DNA from 2 places in the Rhizobium sp. L9 genome. Region 2 is predicted to be linked to the other one. Evidence: riboswitches for the same ligand, from Rfam matches in the RefSeq annotation. Region 2 holds a riboswitch; the other holds the start of a gene.
What was found. A riboswitch is a leader RNA that binds a small molecule or an ion and turns the genes downstream of it on or off. The one in region 2 is predicted to bind FMN.
Positions count from the first base shown of each region.

Region 1: it holds a riboswitch for FMN, as region 2 does, so the genes downstream of both, CO660_RS06705 (6,7-dimethyl-8-ribityllumazine synthase) here and CO660_RS08675 (DMT family transporter) in region 2, are expected to answer to the same signal.

Region 1 covers NZ_NWSZ01000005.1:285,164-294,206, forward strand. Annotated here, with positions in the region: gene CO660_RS06690 (LysR family transcriptional regulator) at 1-351, shown strand, start outside; gene CO660_RS06695 (DUF1194 domain-containing protein) at 526-1,302, shown strand; gene CO660_RS06700 (VOC family protein) at 1,444-2,133, opposite strand; gene CO660_RS06705 (6,7-dimethyl-8-ribityllumazine synthase) at 2,280-2,714, opposite strand; FMN riboswitch at 2,794-2,936, opposite strand; gene CO660_RS06710 (SRPBCC family protein) at 3,121-3,567, shown strand; gene CO660_RS06715 (hypothetical protein) at 3,742-4,050, shown strand; gene CO660_RS06720 (hypothetical protein) at 4,128-4,352, opposite strand; gene CO660_RS06725 (adenylate/guanylate cyclase domain-containing protein) at 4,786-5,883, shown strand; gene CO660_RS06730 (ABC transporter substrate-binding protein) at 6,014-6,982, shown strand; gene CO660_RS06735 (iron ABC transporter permease) at 7,003-8,007, shown strand; gene CO660_RS06740 (iron ABC transporter permease) at 8,004-9,041, shown strand.
Region 2 covers NZ_NWSZ01000007.1:69,243-78,285, reverse strand. Annotated here, with positions in the region: gene clpP (ATP-dependent Clp endopeptidase proteolytic subunit ClpP) at 1-457, shown strand, start outside; gene clpX (ATP-dependent Clp protease ATP-binding subunit ClpX) at 760-2,037, shown strand; gene lon (endopeptidase La) at 2,440-4,857, shown strand; gene hupB (DNA-binding protein HupB) at 5,064-5,339, shown strand; FMN riboswitch at 5,457-5,609, shown strand; gene CO660_RS08675 (DMT family transporter) at 5,802-6,701, shown strand; gene CO660_RS08670 (esterase-like activity of phytase family protein) at 6,794-8,992, shown strand.

The DNA of each region.
Region 1 (9,043 bases), on a different contig from region 2:
AAGGATCATCGATGCGTGCTCCTGAACGGCCGCAACGGCGAGGCGGATTGGCATCTCGTCAGCGGCCGCAAGTCGGCCCACGTGCGCGTGTCCGGGCCGGTCTCCAGTCGGGACTTCGAGGCGGTCAGCGCCTTTACCTATCGCGGCCACGGTATCGGGCTGCTGCCTTCGACCTATTGCGACGAAGGGATCAACCGAGGCGAGCTCATTCGCCTGCTGCCGGACTGGTCCTCGCCGGAAATCTTCGTGCACGCCGTCTATCCCACCCGCCGCTTCCTGCCGCTGCGCCTGCAGGTTTTTCTGGAAGCGCTGAAGGCGTGGAAGAACCCTTTATGGGCGCCTTTGCGTTGAGGTCCTGGAAAGCTGCATGGCAGGAGAGTCTCTCTGTGAGTTCCCCGCAGCGGCCTCAAGGGACAAGGCAGGCGCTCCTGATATCACCGAAAATTGAAACCCCGCACGAGGCCGGGCGTCCTTCGCGGGCCAAGTTGTGTTACATTTCCCTGCTCGATGCGCGGGGATTTGCCGATGCTGACCACGCTTGCGGTACTCATGGGTCTTACCGGAGTCGTGCCGACAGTTGGGGCGGGCGCAAACGAGGTTGATGTGACGCTGGTGCTTGCCGTCGACACCTCGCGGTCAATGGATTTCGAAGAGATCGGCATTCAGCGCGACGGTTATGTCGAGGCGCTCAAGCACAAGGAATTCATCGATGCGGTCAAAGGCGGGCTCACCGGCCGCATCGCCATCAGCTATTTCGAATGGGCGGGCTATGTCGTCCAGGATTCGATGATCGACTGGCAGGTGATTGAGACGGAAGCGGATGCGATCGCCTTCGCCGATAAGCTTGACGCCCGGCCGATAGCCACGCAACGGCGCACCTCGATCTCAACAGCCATCGATCAGGGCGCCAGCATGATCACCACCGGACCCTTTCGCGGCAGGCGTGAGGTGATCGACGTCTCCGGCGACGGTCCGAACAATTCCGGCAGCCCGGTGACGGCCACCAGGGACAAGGCGGTGGCGTCGGGCATGATCATCAACGGGCTGGCGATCATGCTGCGTCCTTCCGATGCTCCCGGAGGGCTCGACAAATATTACGCCGATTGCGTGATCGGCGGCCCCGGCAGCTTCGTGCTGCCGGTCCACAGGATTGAGGATTTCGCCATCGCCGTGCGCCGCAAGCTGGTGCTCGAGATCAGCGGCATTTCACCCTCGCCGACGGTGGAGAGGATAGCCGCCGACGCGCCGACGGCGGACTGTCTGATCGGCGAGAAGCAGTGGCGGGATATATTCGATCGGTGAGTCGCGACCTGATGAGCCCGGAGAGGGTATGCCGTGTGGTTGTCACATGGCATACCGACAAAGCAAAGAAGAAAGCATCTGCCGCTCGAAGAGCCTCACCTTGAGGTGCCGACGGGCAAGGCGGCTGCTCCGTGCCGCCACCTATAACGGCAGCTGCCTGCCGGCCTGTTCGCTGACCATGTATTCGGCGTACCAGTCCGGCCAGTTCTCGTCGTGTTTGCCTCCATTGCGCTTCTCGTGTTCGCCGTGGGCCTCGGCGGCGCGGCGGAGGGCGGCGGCGAGGTCGCTCGATGTCGAGAAGGCGGTCTCATCGGCGTCGATGCGTCCCGGCAGGCGTGTGGTGACTTCCTGGAACAGCCAGCCGTTGCCATCGGGATCCTTGAACGAGGCGAAGGAACGATAGCTGCGGTGGTCGGGGTCGCGGCCGGCGATGCGCAGGCGCCCGAAGAGATAGGGCTCGTCCTTGCCGGCGTAGACGCCTGAAGCATCGTGGAAGACCTCGCTCACCTCGACGCCGCGGGCGATGAGATCGCGCCTTGCGGCCTCGACGTCGGAGACGATGAGATAGAGGCCTTGGGCGGAGCCGGGAGCGGCGGCGGTGACATTCTTGCCGAAGATGATCGCGCAACCGGAGCCCGGTGGGGTGAACTGGATCACGCGGAAATCGGCATCATTGGCGAAATCGGCGTCTAGCCTCCAGCCAAGGCTCTCGTAAAAACGTTTGGCGCGGTCGACGTCGGAAACGGGAATGACGACCACTTCGAGCTTGGTGTCGACCGGTCGTGTTTTCATGGATTCGGTTGGGGGTTCACTGCGCATTGCATTGCTCATCTTCAGCTCCCTTGAGGTTTGGACGCATTAAGAATGGCGATACATGTCAGGATCGAGTGGACCACAGCGCGGGTGGAGCGTCGAATCAATTCTTCAGTCGACATGAAGAAGACGGCGGGCCATCCCGCCGTCTGTTGCGCTAGCTTTTAAGCAGCAAGGGCAGCGCGCGTTTTGCCGATCATCAGAGCGGCGCGCGCAGCCTCACGGCCCTTCTCGACGAAATGAGCGCGGTAGATCTGCGTGTGATGCTCGGTTTCCTGATAGTGATGCGGTGTCAGTGAGACCGACAGCACCGGCACGCCGGTATCCATGCCGGCGCGCATCAGGCCATCGACCACGGCCTGGGCGACGAATTCGTGGCGGTAGATCCCGCCATCGACGACGAAGGCGGCGGCAATGACGGCGGCATAGCGCCCGCTCGCGGCAAGATCGCGCGACAGCAGCGGCATTTCGAAGGCGCCGGGGACGTCGAATACGTCGATCTGTTCGGCGGGAACAAGCTGTTGGAAACCTTCGAGCGCACGGTCGACGATATCGGCGTGCCAGCCGGCTTTGACGAAGGCATAACGGGTGGGTGTCATGGTAATCTCCTTTGGCGTACAGACACATCACCCAAGGCGATCACGAGCATCCGCAGCCAGCCCGGAGGGCAGCAGCAGCGCACGTTCTCTTTCATCCGGACTATGACCGTCGGCTCAGGCATCTCACCTGATCTGCTGACCCTTCCGAGGAAGGCGCTCGCGGGCTCGCAATCGAAACTGCATACCGCCGGTAGGGACTTTCACCCCGCCCTGAGAACGGCGCGGACAATAGGGCCAAGGCGGCGGGCTGGCAATAGGGAAGACGTTTTCGTCCGAAGGGCACGTGCCCCATCGCCCTTGCGCAGCGTGCGCATCCACCTACATGCTTCCGCTGAGGACATCCATGTCGAAAAAGCATGCTGCTCGGCCTCATTGAGGGGTAGAGCAGCAACCATGGGAGAGAGCGATGCCAGAATCTTTCGTCGTGCGCCGCGAGGCGCATCTTGCGGCGCCGCCGGCGGCGGTGTTTGCACTGATGACCGATCCGGAGAAGATCCTGCGCTGGATGGGGACGGAGGCCGAGGTCGAGCCGGAGCCGGGTGGGCTCTATCTCGTCAACGTCACCGGCGCCCGTTTTGCGCGCGGCTCCTTCCGCGAGGTGGTGCCGGTGCATCGGCTTGCCTACAGCTTCGGCTGGGATGGCAGCGAGGTGGTGCCGCCGGGATCGAGCCTGGTCGAGATCGATCTGATCGAGCAAGGAGGCGGAACGCTTTTGCGGCTCACCCATAGCGGTCTGCCGAGTGCGGAGCAATGCGCCGGTCATGAGGAGGGCTGGGCGCATTATCTCGGCCGGCTCACGGAAGTCGCGGCCGGGCGGGACCCGGGTCCAGATCCTTTTTACGGAAGGACATGAACGGTTTTCGGCAGGCGACGGGATGCTCCCCAAGCGCTTGACCCTACGGGAAGAACGGTCCGCTGCGGTCAAAAAAAGTGCTGCTTTATCGTCCGCAAACATGAACGCGCAGTTCATCTCCAGTTCAATTTGGCGGTCCTAAGGTGATTGCGGCTGGATGAAATGGAGTTTTCGATGAAGGCACTTTCTATCGCGGCTGCCTTGCTCGCTGGCAGCCTCTCGATTGGCACAGCTCAGGCGATGCCGATCGGGGCAATCAAGGTTGAGAGCACTGTCACAAAGGTCGACTACGCCTGTGGTCGCGGCTGGCATCTGACCCGCTGGGGCGAATGCCGGCGCAACTGGCGCCGCCCGCCGCCTGTAGCTTTCTATGGCGGTCCGCCCCGCTGGGGCTGGGAGCGGCGTCATCGCGATTGGGATGGCCCGCGCTGGCGCTATGAGGGGCGCTGGGACCGCGAACGCCGCTGGCGCGATGACTACTAAAACTTTTGACAGAGGGAGACGAACGAGGGCCGGTGCGATGTTTCGCCCGGCCTTTATCAGCTGAAATAACGCTGCGCTCAGATGCGGCTGACGAGCCAGTGCTTTCCGTCGATCAGCTCTTCGAGCTCGGCCGGATCCTTGACACCGAACTCGAACCATTCGACGAGTTCCTTCGCCTTCCGTTTGCTTTCTTCGGCTGTAAACTCGATCCCATAACGCGCGCACCAGCGCCGAAGGATCGACGTCAGCAGGGTCATGTCATTCCCGTCCAGCGGGTCTTTCGGCCAGTATGTCGTGCCCATAGCAACCCCTCAATCGCTAGTGACAAGTTCGCACATAAACGAACGAATGTCGCGCAATTTAAAAGTGTTTATCGGGTTGTTTTCCACCATGATGAATGGTTTTCCACAGAGTTGTTGGGAGGTAGGGTTGACAGGGTTGCGGAGGGACTCGGCGGGGGCAAGTGCCGATAGGAAATCCACCACAGGTGTCCTGAGTGGGCCGATGAAGTCAGTCATGCTCTGCATTTGGCCAGGGCAATCATTAACAGAAAACCTTTATTTACATTTTCTTAACTGGATCGCCGCAGATCCTCTGCACAAGTCCTACGATGTCGTTGCGCATTTTTGGTTGGCAACAGGCGAATACCGGAGACCTCCTGAGAGGCCGCAGGAGTCTCCGTGGGGCTGATGTCGCGGGGTTGCCCCCGTCCTGTTGCAATGCCAATGTTAACCCATGGATCTGCCTTCCTCCATTGCCTGGCTGATTGACGAGGCTGCGGCTTCGCCCGGCCCCGAACGGTTTCTGGCCGAGCTCGGGCGCCGGCTGCTGGCCGACGGCCTGGAGCTTTCCGGCGGCGCGCTGACACTTTCGGTGCCGCATCCGATCATAGCGCGGCGTAGCTGGCTGTGGCGGGCGGAAACCGGAGCCGTCATCGAGGCGCTGGGGTTTGCCGCCGCACCGCAAAGCGATGCCGGGCGCGAATGGCTAGCCGGGCTCGGGCCGGTTTGGGAGGAGAGGATTGGAGCTTCGCGGGACGGCGCCGTGCTCGGCTGGGCGGGCATCGGCAAGGGGGCAGGGGCGGACGAATTTTCTCCTGATGAAGCCGCGCGGCTGCAGGACGTCGCGCGTTTTGCTGCGGCGCCACTCGCAGTCCTTGCTGCGCGGGAAGCGCAGGCGGCGCTGCTGGAAGCCTACCTCGGCCGGCGCAGTGCGGCTCGCGTTCAGGCGGGTGCGCTTGCCCGGGGCACCGGCGAAACCATTCGCGCCGCTCTTCTCTGCGCCGATTTGCGGGATTTCACCGCGCTTTCCCAAGTGACGGAGCCGCAGGCGATGATATCCGCGCTCGACGCTTATTTCGACCGCGTCGCCGGCGCCGTGCATGCCTTCGGCGGCGAGGTGCTGAAATTCATCGGCGACGGCGTGCTGGCGATCTTTCCCGTCACTGCTGCTTCCGGCAACGGGGCCGGAGCTGATCGAGAGGCCTGTGAGGCGGCGCTTCGGGCTGTAGCCGCCTGCCGCGCCGGCATGGTTCATCTCGATCGGATGCGTGAGGCTGAGGGGCTGGCGCCGCTGCCCTTCGGGGCCGCCCTGCATTTCGGCGAAATCCTCTGGGGCAATATCGGCGCCGCCGACAGGCTTGACTTCACCGCCATCGGCCCGGCGGTCAATCTGGTCAGCCGGCTGGAAGGGCTCTGCAAGCCGCTCGGCCACAGCGTGCTGATCTCAGGCGCCGTGGCGGCGAATACCCAGGCTGCGCTGACGCCGCTCGGCGAGCACGCCCTGCGCGGCATCGCCGAGCCGTGCGCCGTCTTCACTTTGGCTGAGGATTGAGCCTGAGATGGGAACTGACCGCTTGTGCAGGCAGTGCCGTCCCTTCCCAGAAACAGCGCAAAAGAATCATGATTGTTAAACTCCGCTTTTTTGGCTAAAGCCTCTGCCGGTCAGAGGGGAGTTTTCAGATATGACTCGATACGCACATAAATTTTTCTCGGCCCTCGGACTGTCCGCAATGCTCGTGGCAGGGGCCGCGCCGGCCGACGACGGCAAGAAAGTCTCGGTCGTCGACGATCGTGGCGTCACCGTCGAAGTTCCGGCACAGCCGAAGCGCCTTGCCTCGATTTCCTATTTCGCAGATGACGTCGCGCTGGCACTCGGCATCAAGCCGGTCGCCAGCACCTATATGACGAAAGGCCGCGAGCCCGAATTCCTGCTGGGCCTGACTTCCGGAATGAAGCAGATCGGCCAGCGCGCTAAGCCCAATCTGGAACTTCTCTCCGAAGCCAAGCCGGATCTGATCGTCGCGATCCGCCGCTATACGGTCGGCAATGCGGCGCAGCTTCAAAACATCGCGCCCTACGTCGCCTATAATATGGAACTGCTCGAAGAGAGCTACAGCGAGACCGCCGCCCTTTCTAAGCTGCTCGGCCAGCCCGAACGCGGCGAGCAGCTGAACGCCGAATTCCGCAAGCATCTTGCGGAATTTGCCGCCAAGGCGCCGAAGGGCGTTCACCCGCGCTTCCTGATCATGTGGGGCGGCGCGACACCCTTCGCCTTCCACACGGAAAATACCTCGGCCTCGATCGTCGCCGCGATCGGCGGCGACAATGTTCCGGGGCCGAAAAATCCGGGCGGCGAGTTCGGCATCGACCTCAGCCTCGAAACCATGCTCGAGAAGGATCCGGAGGTCATCTTCGTCTATGATTCGGGCCCGGATCGCCCGCATGAGAGCAACCCGATCTGGTCGCAGCTGTCGGCAGTCAAGAACAACCGCGTCTTCTACGTCGGCGACCAGTGGGTCGAGACCAACGGCCCGATCGCCCGCGAAATCGTGCTGCGCGAGGCTGCGCACTACCTCTACCCCGACACGTTCCCGGCTGTCGATGTCAAGGCCGAGGCTGCCAAGCTGATCCCGGCCGAACTGCAGAACTAAGTTCAAGGAAAAGGCCTGCGATGAGCCCCCGGCAATCATTCCTGGCCATAGGGCTCATTGTCGCCGCCGCGATGCTGGCGACGATGCTCGGCTTGCTGGTTGGCGCCAAGACGCTTTCGGTCGAGACAGCGCTGCGCGTGCTTCTGGCGCCCGACGGCAAGCTCGAATCTGTCCTCGTCTGGACGCTGCGGCTGCCGCGCAGCCTGGCGGCGGCCGCCGGCGGGGCGGGCCTTGCCGTTTCCGGCTACTTGCTGCAGACGCTGACGCGCAATCCGCTGGCCGATCCCGGCATTACCGGCGTGACATCCGGGGCGGTCGCGCCGATCGTCTGCTGCTTCGTTTTTCTGCCCTGGCTTTCACCTGCCTATTATCCCTTCATCGGCCTTGCCGGCGGGGTCTTGGCTGCCTCGGTGACATTCTGGGTTTCGCGCGGCGGGCAGGGGCGGCCGCTGCAGCTTGCGCTCGGCGGCGTCAGCGTCTCGCTGTTCTTAAGCGCGATCACCACCTATGTGCTGCTCTTGACAGGGCCGCAATCGGCATCGCTGCTCTTCTGGCTCGCCGGCGGCTTCCAGGGGCGCAGCTGGTCACATGTCCTCTATATGCTGCCCTGGACGTTCGCCGGGGTTGCCGGGACGCTCCTTCTGCGGCGGGTCATCGGCATGTTCATGCTGAGCGATCATGCGGCGGCCGGCATGGGCCTGCAGCTCGGCCTGTGGAAGCCGCTCGTTCTCATCCTTGCCGTCATTCCGGTCGCGGGCGTTGCGCCCGTCGCCGGGCCGGTCGCCTTCGTCGGTCTTGCCGCTCCCCACATCGCCCGGCTGCTGAAACCCCGCGGCACGGGTTGGGAGATCGGGTTGAGCGCTTCGCTCGGCGCGCTGATCGTGACGGTCGCCGATGTTTTCGCGCGCAGCATCGCCATCCCGCGTGAACTGCCCGTCGGCATCGTCACCGCAATGCTTGGCGGCCCGATCTTCATCTATCTCGTCCAGCGCGGGCGGCTGAGCCTTGCCGGTGAGACGCCATGAGCGCGCCGGCATCGATATTGGCCGGTCAGGCAAGCTTCGGCATGACAGCTGCGCTCGCCGTATTAACGGTCCTCTCAATTGCGGCGGCGATCTTTCTCGGCGTCGCCGACATTCCCATGGGAGACGTCGCGGCCGTTCTGAGCGGCGGCGGCTCGGCGGAGGCGCGGCTGATCATTCTGGATATCCGGCTGCCGCGCATCGCCACCGGCATCCTAGCCGGCATTCATTTTTCGCTGGCGGGATATCTCTTGCAGACCATCACCCGCAATCCGCTTGCCGATCCCTCGCTGATGGGCGTGTCGCAGGGAGCGACACTGTCGGTAACGATCTTTCTGCTGTTTACCGTCTATATTTTCGAGCCCGGCTCGAACACGCTGGCCGAACTGCCGGTCGCATGGCTGCCGGCGGCAGGGCTTGCCGGCGGCCTACTCGCCGGCGGCGTCATCTATCTGCTCGCCTTCCGCCTCGGCCTCAGCGCGCTACGCATCACGCTCTGCGGCGTGGCGGTCGGCGCGGTGCTGCATGCGGTGGCGATCGGCCTCATCGCCGGATGGGGATCGGCCCGCATCGAGATCATTCTCGAATGGCTGTCCGGCAGCCTTTACGCCCGCAGTTGGGATCATGCGCTCTTCCTGCTGCCCTTCACCATCGCCGGCCTCGCCATGCTGCCGGTGATCTACCGGCCGTTGATGCTGCTGCAGTTCGATGCGCCCGTCGCCCGGTCCTTCGGGCTCGGTTATCGCAGGCAGTTCTCGATCGTGCTGGTCGTCTCCTGCGCGCTTGCGGCAAGTGCCGTCGGCGCGGTCGGGCCGATCGTCTTCGTCGGCCTCATCGTGCCCCATCTCGCTCGCTTCCTGGCCGGGCGGAATTTTAGGCTGTCGCTGGCGCTGACGATCGTGCTCGGCGCCGTCGTCGTCGCGCTCGGTGATCTCATTGGCCGGCTACTCGGCCATGCCGAGGAAATCCCGATCGGCGTGGTCACGGCCGTTTTCGGCGTGCCGCTTCTGCTGGCGCTGCTGCGCAAAACCATGTGAGG
Region 2 (9,043 bases):
CCTCGAGGCGGAAAACCCGAAGAAGGAAATCGCTCTCTACATCAATTCTCCCGGTGGCGTCGTCACCGCGGGCATGGCGATCTACGACACTATGCAGTTTATCAAACCGGCGGTTTCGACGCTCTGCATCGGCCAGGCCGCGTCCATGGGTTCGCTGCTGCTGGCGGCCGGCCATAAAGACATGCGCTTCGCCACGCCGAATTCCCGCATCATGGTTCACCAGCCCTCGGGCGGCTTCCAGGGCCAGGCCTCGGACATCGAGCGCCACGCCCGCGACATCCTAAAGATGAAGCGCCGGCTGAACGAGGTCTATGTCAAGCACACCGGCCGCAGCTACGAGGAAGTTGAAAAGACGCTCGATCGTGACCATTTCATGGATGCGGACGAGGCCCAGGGCTGGGGCGTCATCGACAAGGTTCTGACATCACGCCTCGAGATGGAAGGCGAGCAGGCCTAGTAATTAATTGGGATGGTGTTTTCCTCGCCACAGTTCTATCTCATTTGTGATCGAACAAGGCTTTCAACTGGCGACGAAGACGCTAATAGTAACTATTAATGCTATGTTGAATTTTTATGACATAGCATTTGGCATTCGAAGGGGAATTCGTTGCCACCGGAACCCTGACATGGTTGATTGGGACCGGTTTGTAGCCCCTGAAGCCCTTCTCGGCAAAGGCTCCGGAAACGGAGTGCCGCCAGGAGCTGATAGAGTGGACCGCGATTTCGCCTTGAAATGCGGCGTGCTGGAAGGAAAGTGATATGAGCAAGGTCAGCGGCAGCAACGGCGGCGACTCCAAGAACACCCTCTATTGTTCGTTCTGCGGAAAGAGCCAGCACGAAGTCCGGAAACTGATTGCCGGACCGACCGTCTTCATCTGCGATGAATGCGTCGAATTGTGCATGGACATTATCCGCGAGGAGAACAAGTCCTCGATGGTCAAGTCCCGCGACGGCGTCCCGACGCCTCAGGACATCATCAAGGTCCTCGATGAATACGTCATCGGCCAGCGGCAGGCGAAGAAGATCCTGTCGGTCGCCGTTCACAACCATTACAAGCGCCTGGCGCACGCCTCCAAGAACGGCGAAGTCGAGCTGGCGAAGTCCAACATCATGCTCGTCGGACCCACAGGCTGCGGCAAGACCTATCTGGCCCAGACGCTCGCCCGCATCATCGACGTTCCCTTCACCATGGCGGATGCGACGACGCTGACAGAAGCAGGCTATGTCGGCGAGGATGTCGAAAACATCATTCTGAAGCTCCTCCAGGCGGCCGACTACAACGTCGAACGCGCGCAGCGCGGCATCGTCTACATCGACGAAGTCGACAAGATTTCGCGCAAGTCCGACAATCCGTCGATCACCCGCGACGTCTCGGGCGAGGGCGTGCAGCAGGCGCTCTTGAAGATCATGGAAGGCACGGTCGCTTCCGTTCCGCCGCAGGGCGGCCGCAAGCACCCGCAGCAGGAATTCCTGCAGGTCGACACGACGAACATCCTGTTCATCTGCGGTGGCGCCTTCGCCGGCCTCGACAAGATCATCTCCGCCCGCGGCGAGAAGACTTCGATCGGCTTCGGCGCGACTGTGAAAGCTCAGGACGATCGCCGCGTCGGCGAAGTCCTGCGCGAACTGGAGCCGGAAGATCTGGTCAAGTTCGGCCTCATTCCCGAGTTCATCGGCCGTCTGCCGGTTTTGGCGACGCTCGAGGATCTCGACGAGGACGCGCTGATCCAAATCCTATCCGAGCCGAAGAACGCGCTGATCAAGCAGTATCAGCGGCTGTTCGAGATGGAAGATGTGGAACTCACCTTCCACGAGGATGCATTGCGTGAAATCGCCCGCAAGGCGATCGTGCGCAAGACCGGCGCCCGCGGCCTTCGTTCGATCATGGAGAAGATCCTGCTCGACACGATGTTCGAACTGCCGACGCTGGAAGGCGTGCGCGAGGTGGTCATCTCGGAGGAGGTGGTGCGCGGCTCGGCTCGTCCGCTCTACATCTATGCCGATCGTCAGGAAGAAAAAGCCAACGCTTCCGCGTAATCTTATGGTTTTCGCACCGTTATTTTAAGGGGCTTGCCATGGGCGAGCCCCTTTCTATTTGAAAAACCATGCGAGGCGCTGTTAGTATTTTGCCGGTGGGAACTGGAGCTTGCCTTTGCCGATGTTGCGCAAGGGGCGGTGCTTGCAATGATGCAGTGATTCCGTGAGTGTATTGCTGGCGTTGTATTTAGCCGGGTCGGAAGTGGTAAGCGCCGGTCCAGCCACGCGTTTCATAGTGCTGGTGTTCCGTTGTAACGAAGCTGTCATATACGGGGAACGCGGGCGTTAGCGTGGCTTGAAAAGCATAGTAAGAACCTCCACTTGTAGGCCAAGTGAGAGTGCCGGCCGATCCCAAGCGGCCGTGCAAAGAGCCCGGTAACGGGACGATGGAAAGGATAAAAAATGACGAAGAAAACGTCTGTAGCGAGCAGCACTGCCTACCCTGTTCTGCCTTTGCGTGACATCGTGGTTTTCCCGCATATGATCGTGCCGCTGTTTGTCGGACGGGAAAAGTCGATCCGTGCGCTCGAAGAGGTCATGGGCTCGGACAAGCAGATCATGTTGGTGACGCAGATCAACGCCAGCGACGATGATCCGGACCCTTCGGCGATCCACAATGTCGGCACCGTGGCAAACGTGCTGCAGCTGCTGAAGCTGCCTGATGGCACCGTCAAGGTTCTGGTTGAAGGCCGCGCCCGCGCCGAGATCGACACTTATACGAGCCGTGAGGATTTCTATGAGGCGCTCGGCCATGTGCTCGAGGAGCCCCATGACGATCCTGTCGAACTGGAAGCTTTGTCGCGCTCGGTCGTTTCCGAATTCGAAAGCTATGTGAAGCTGAACAAAAAGATTTCGCCGGAAGTGGTCGGTGCCGCCAGCCAGATCGACGACTATTCCAAGCTCGCCGATACGGTCGCCTCGCATCTGTCGATCAAGATCACCGAGAAGCAGGAGATGCTGGAGACGACGAGCGTCAAGCAGCGTCTCGAAAAGGCTCTCGGCTTCATGGAAGGCGAGATCTCGGTGCTGCAGGTCGAAAAGCGCATCCGCTCGCGCGTCAAGCGCCAGATGGAGAAGACCCAGCGCGAATATTATCTCAATGAGCAGATGAAGGCGATCCAGAAGGAGCTCGGTGACGGCGAGGAAGGCCGCGACGAGATGAGCGAACTGGAAGAGCGCATCTCCAAGACCAAGCTGTCCAAGGAGGCCCGTGAAAAGGCGGAGGCGGAGCTGAAGAAGCTGCGCCAGATGAGCCCGATGTCGGCGGAAGCCACGGTCGTGCGCAATTATCTGGATTGGCTGCTCGGCATTCCGTGGGGCAAGAAGTCGAAGATCAAGGCCGACCTCAACAATGCCGAGAAGATCCTTGAGGCCGATCACTTCGGTCTCGACAAGGTCAAGGAACGCATTGTCGAATATCTCGCCGTGCAGGCTCGCGCCACCAAGATCAAGGGCCCGATCCTCTGCCTCGTCGGCCCTCCGGGCGTCGGCAAGACCTCGCTCGCCCAGTCGATCGCCAAGGCGACCGGCCGTGAGTATGTCCGCATGGCGCTCGGCGGCGTTCGCGACGAAGCCGAAATCCGCGGTCACCGCCGCACCTATATCGGCTCGATGCCCGGCAAGGTCATCCAGTCGATGAAGAAGGCGAAGAAGTCCAACCCGCTCTTCCTGCTCGACGAAATCGACAAGATGGGCATGGATTTCCGTGGCGATCCGTCTTCGGCCCTGCTCGAAGTGCTCGATCCGGCGCAGAACTCGACCTTCATGGACCACTATCTGGAAGTCGAATACGACCTGTCGGATGTGATGTTCATCACGACCGCGAATACGCTGAACATCCCTGCACCGCTGATGGACCGCATGGAGATCATCCGTATCGCCGGCTACACCGAAGATGAAAAGCGCGAGATCGCCAAGCGGCACCTGCTGCCGAAGGCTATCAAGGAACATGCGTTGCAGCCGGAAGAATTCTCGGTCAGCGACGATGCCCTGATGGCGATCAGCCAGCAGTACACCCGCGAAGCCGGTGTCCGCAGCTTCGAACGCGAATTGATGAAGCTCGCCCGCAAGGCGGTCACCGAGATCATCAAGGGCAAGACGAAGTCCGTTCACGTGACGGCCGCCAACATCGCCGACTATCTTGGCGTCCCGCGCTTCCGCCATGGCGAAGCCGAGGGCGAGGATCAGGTCGGCGTCGTGACCGGCCTTGCCTGGACGGAAGTCGGCGGCGAGCTGCTGACCATCGAAGGCGTGATGATGCCGGGCAAGGGCCGCATGACGGTTACCGGCAATCTGAAGGACGTCATGAAGGAATCGATCTCGGCGGCGGCTTCCTACGTCCGCTCGCGCGCTGTCGATTTCGGCATCGAACCGCCGATGTTCGAAAAGAACGACATCCACGTGCACGTGCCGGAAGGTGCGACGCCGAAGGATGGCCCGTCGGCCGGTGTCGCCATGGCAACCGCCATCGTTTCGATCATGACCGGCATCCCGGTCAACAAGCATGTGGCCATGACCGGTGAAATCACCCTTCGCGGCCGGGTGCTGCCGATCGGCGGTCTCAAGGAAAAGCTGCTGGCAGCGCTTCGCGGCGGCATCAAGAAAGTGCTGATTCCGGAAGAAAACGCAAAGGACCTGGCGGAGATTCCGGATAACGTGAAGAACAGTATGGAGATCATCCCGGTCTCGCGGATGGGCGAGGTGATCAAGCATGCGCTGATCCGTCGGCCGGAGCCGATCGAGTGGGATGGCACGGTGGAAACGCCCGTCATCACGTCGGTCGAAGGCCTCGATGATACGGGCGCAACGATCGCGCATTGAGTGGCGTTTGCCACATTTATGCCCGATTGAAGCAAAAGACGCAAAAAGGCTGGCGGAAACGCCAGCCTTTTTTGTGAAAACGTCATGGAGACGCTTGCTTTTCCTTGATTTGCAGGGCTTTTGGGTTCCCGGCGGGCCTGATGAAACCTATTCTGCGCCTAGCTTAGATTTGAGTCGTTTCATACCATTTAGAAAGGGGTGGAAACATGAACAAGAATGAACTCGTGTCCGCAGTGGCCGAAAAGGCAGGACTGACGAAGTCTGACGCGGCTTCCGCTGTTGACGCGGTTTTCGACGTTGTCCAGGCCGAACTCAAGAACAAGGGCGATATCCGCCTCGCTGGTTTCGGCAGCTTCACCGTTTCTCATCGCGCTGCAACAAAGGGCCGCAACCCGTCGACCGGCGCTGAAGTCGATATTCCAGCCCGCAACGTGCCGAAGTTCACGCCCGGCAAGGGCCTGAAGGACGCCGTCAACGGCTGATTTGATCGTCCGGCAGTCGTAAACGAGAACGGCTGAGCAGGATTTCGAGGGGTTCGGCGCTGCCGGACCCCTTTTGTTTTGCCGCTTGCCGTAGGCAGCGCCTTGTTTTACGAACGATGCTGTTCTCAGGGCGGGGTGAATGTCCCCACCGGCGGTAAGGGCTGTGGCCCGAGCCCGCGAGCGCCTTCTCAAGCTTCGGCCGGGGAAGGGGGCAGCAGATCCGGTGCGATTCCGGAGCCGACGGTATAGTCCGGAAGAAAGAGAATGAGCATGGCCGTGAGCGGGCAGGGGACTGCCGGCCTCTGCGCGCCGTCGCCTCATGCGTCCTGATTTATGTTGGTCGCCTGCATAATTCCTTAAATCGGAATCGATTTAAGGATGAACTATGCAGCAATTAAAAGCGCTAGAGCGTCTTTTGCGCGTCTGGAAAGACGCGCGGCGCTGTAGTTCCGGATGGAAGACATGAATCAGAATTCCCTTGCAGTCTCGCAATCTCGCGCCGTTGCCGGCGCTGCTTTCATGGTGCTTGGAGGCGTCGCCTTCTCGCTGCTCAACGTCGTCACCCAGTGGCTGACCATGAAGCTCGCCTTTCCGCCGGCCTCCGCAGCCTTCTGGCAATATGCCTTCGCCTTCCTCTTCTCCTTGCCCTTCATGCGCAAATCAGGCCTTTCGGCCATGCGTACGGACTATCCCCGGCGACACGTCGTGCGCGTCCTCTTTGCTGCGCTTGGTGTCGAGGCCTGGGTTTCCGGTCTTGCCTCAGTGCCGATCTGGCAGGCGATCGCGCTGGTCATGACCTCGCCCTTCTTCATCATTCTCGGCGCCCGCCTGTTCCTCGGTGAGCGCGTCGGCCCGGCCCGCTGGGCAGCGACCGGTGTCGGTTTTGCTGGCGCGATGATCATCCTCCAGCCATGGTCTGATAGTTTCACCTGGGCGGCGCTCCTGCCGGTGCTCTCGGCGCTGCTCTGGGGTGCCTCCTCGCTTATCACCAAGAGCCTGACCGGTATCGAGAGGCCAGAGACCATCACCGTCTGGCTGTTGGTGCTGCTGACGCCGATCAACGGCGGTCTGGCACTTGCGGCGGGCTTCGCCGTACCGACAGGCACGACACTCGCGCTCTTCCTTCTGGCAGGCCTCCTGACGGTCGTGGCGCAATATCTGCTGACCCTAGCCTATGCCAGTGCCGACGCCGCCTATGTCCAGCCATTCGATGATCTGAAGCTGCCGCTGAACGTGCTCGCCGGCTGGTTGTTTTTCGGTTATGCGCCGGCCGGTTATCTCTGGCTGGGCGCCGCGCTCATTCTTTCAGCGTCGCTCTTCATCATGCGAAACGAGATGCGCCGGGAAAGTCGGCCGGCCTGACGCCGATCTCTGAAAACGCGCGGGCTGTCATGTCTCTGTCATGGCAGTCCCGCAAAACCCCTCTGTTCGATCTTTCGACATTGGGGGATTTCATGACAATTTTATCGCGCAAGGCAGCGCTCGCTGCCGTTCTTCTCGCATCCGTTGCCGTCCAGGCCGCGGCCGAACCGGTTTTCAACCGCATCGCCTCCTTCCCGGTCGCCCAGAACCTGCCTGCTGACAAGGACAAGCTTTCGCCGACATCCGCGGAAATCATCACCGCAACCGACGACGGCAACACGCTGATCTATAGCGACAGCCCGCTCGGTGCGATCGGCTTCATCGACATTACCGACGCCAGGGCCCCGAAGGCCGACGGTGCGATGATGATGGACGGCGAACCGACATCGGTCACCTCGAGCGCCGGCAAGGCGCTTGTTGCCGTCAACACTTCCGAAAGCAAGGCCAAACCCTCCGGCCGCCTCGCGATCGTCGACGTGGCGACGAAAAAGATTGAGCACACCTGCGATCTCGGCGGCCAGCCGGATTCGATTGCCCTCAACAAGGACAAGACGCTCGGCGCCATCGCGATCGAAAACGAACGCGACGAAGAGGTCAATGACGGCAAGATCCCGCAGATGCCGGCCGGCGAGCTCGCCGTTTTCCAGGTCAACAACGGCACCGTCGACTGCGGCACCATCAAGCATGTGGCGCTGAATGGTCTCGCCGGTGTTGCCCCTGAAGATCCGGAGCCGGAATTCGTCGCTTTCAACGGCCTGAATGAAATTGCCCTAACGCTGCAGGAAAACAACGAGATCGTCATCATCGACGCCAACACGGCTCAGGTGAAGACCCACTTTACCGCCGGCAGCGTCGATCTCTCCGGCATCGACACGAAGCGCGACGGTGCTCTGAAATTCTGGAGCGAATCGAAGGGCGTGCTGCGCGAGCCGGACGCCGTGAAGTGGCTGGACGACAACCGCCTCGTCGTCGCCAATGAAGGCGACTATCAGGGCGGCTCGCGCGGCTTCACCATCTTCGACAAGACGGGCAAGGTCCTCTACGAATCGGGCGCATCCTTCGAACGCGCCGTCGCCCATATCGGCCATTATCCGGAAAGCCGTTCGGGATCGAAGGGCGTCGAGCCGGAAGGCCTCGAAGCCGCCAAGTTCGGCGATGACCAGTATTTCTTCCTGCTTGCCGAGCGCGCCTCGGTCGTCGGCGTCTATAAGGATACCGGCGCCGACCCCGAACTCGTGCAGCTTCTGCCGTCGGGCATTTCGCCGGAAGGCGGGGTCGCTATCCCCCAGCGTAATCTCTTTGCGACCGCAAATGAACTCGATCTCGGCAAGGACGGCGGGGTGCGCTCGCACGTGATGATCTACGAGCGCTCGGAAGGCGAAAAAGCCTATCCACAGATCGTCTCCGCCGAGAAGGACGGCAATCCGATCGGTTTCGCAGCGCTTTCGGGTCTTGCCGCCGTTCCCGGCAAACCGGGCATGCTCTACGCCGTCAGCGACAGCTTTCTGGGCTCGCAGCCGACGATCTACACGATCGACGCAACCAAGAAGCCGGCCGTCATCACCGACGCCCTCGTCGTCAAGCGTGACGGCGCTCCGGCCCAGAAGCTCGACATCGAAGGCATCGCGGTAGCAGCCGACGGCTCCTTCTGGCTCGCCTCGGAAGGAAACAGCGAGCGCCTCGTCCCGCATGCGCTCTACAACGTCAATGCCAAGGGCGACATCAAGGCCGAGATTGCTCTGCCTAGGGAACTCGCCGCCAACGAAATTCGCTACGGCTTCGAGGGTGTCACCATTGTCGGCACCGGCGACGATGCCACGTTGTGGATGGTCGTCCAGCGCGAGTGGGGTGACGACGAGAAGGGCTTCGTCAAGCTCGTCTCCTACAATCCGAAGAAAAAGGAATGGGGCGCCGTGCGCTATCCCCTCGACAAGACGGAAAGCGGTTGGGTCGGCCTGTCCGAGATCTCCGCCCACGGCGATAACGTTTACATCATCGAGCGCGACAACCTCGTCGGCGACGGCGCCAGGCTGAAGAAGCTTTACAAGGTGGCGATCTCGGAACTGAAGCCAGCCAAACTCGGGGCCGAACTGCCGGTCGTGAAGAAGACCGAAGCACACGACTTCCTCGACGAACTCAAGACCGTGACGAACGGCTATGTGCTCGACAAGCTCGAAGGCTTCACCTTCGACGCCTCCGGCAAGCCTTACGCTGTCACCGATAATGACGGTGTGAGCGACTCTTCCGGCGAGACCTTGTTCTTTCCGGTGGAACTGAGTGCCACGAACTGAAAGCTGCCCCTCACCCTAACCCTCTCCCCGTTAAAACGGGGCGAGGGGACG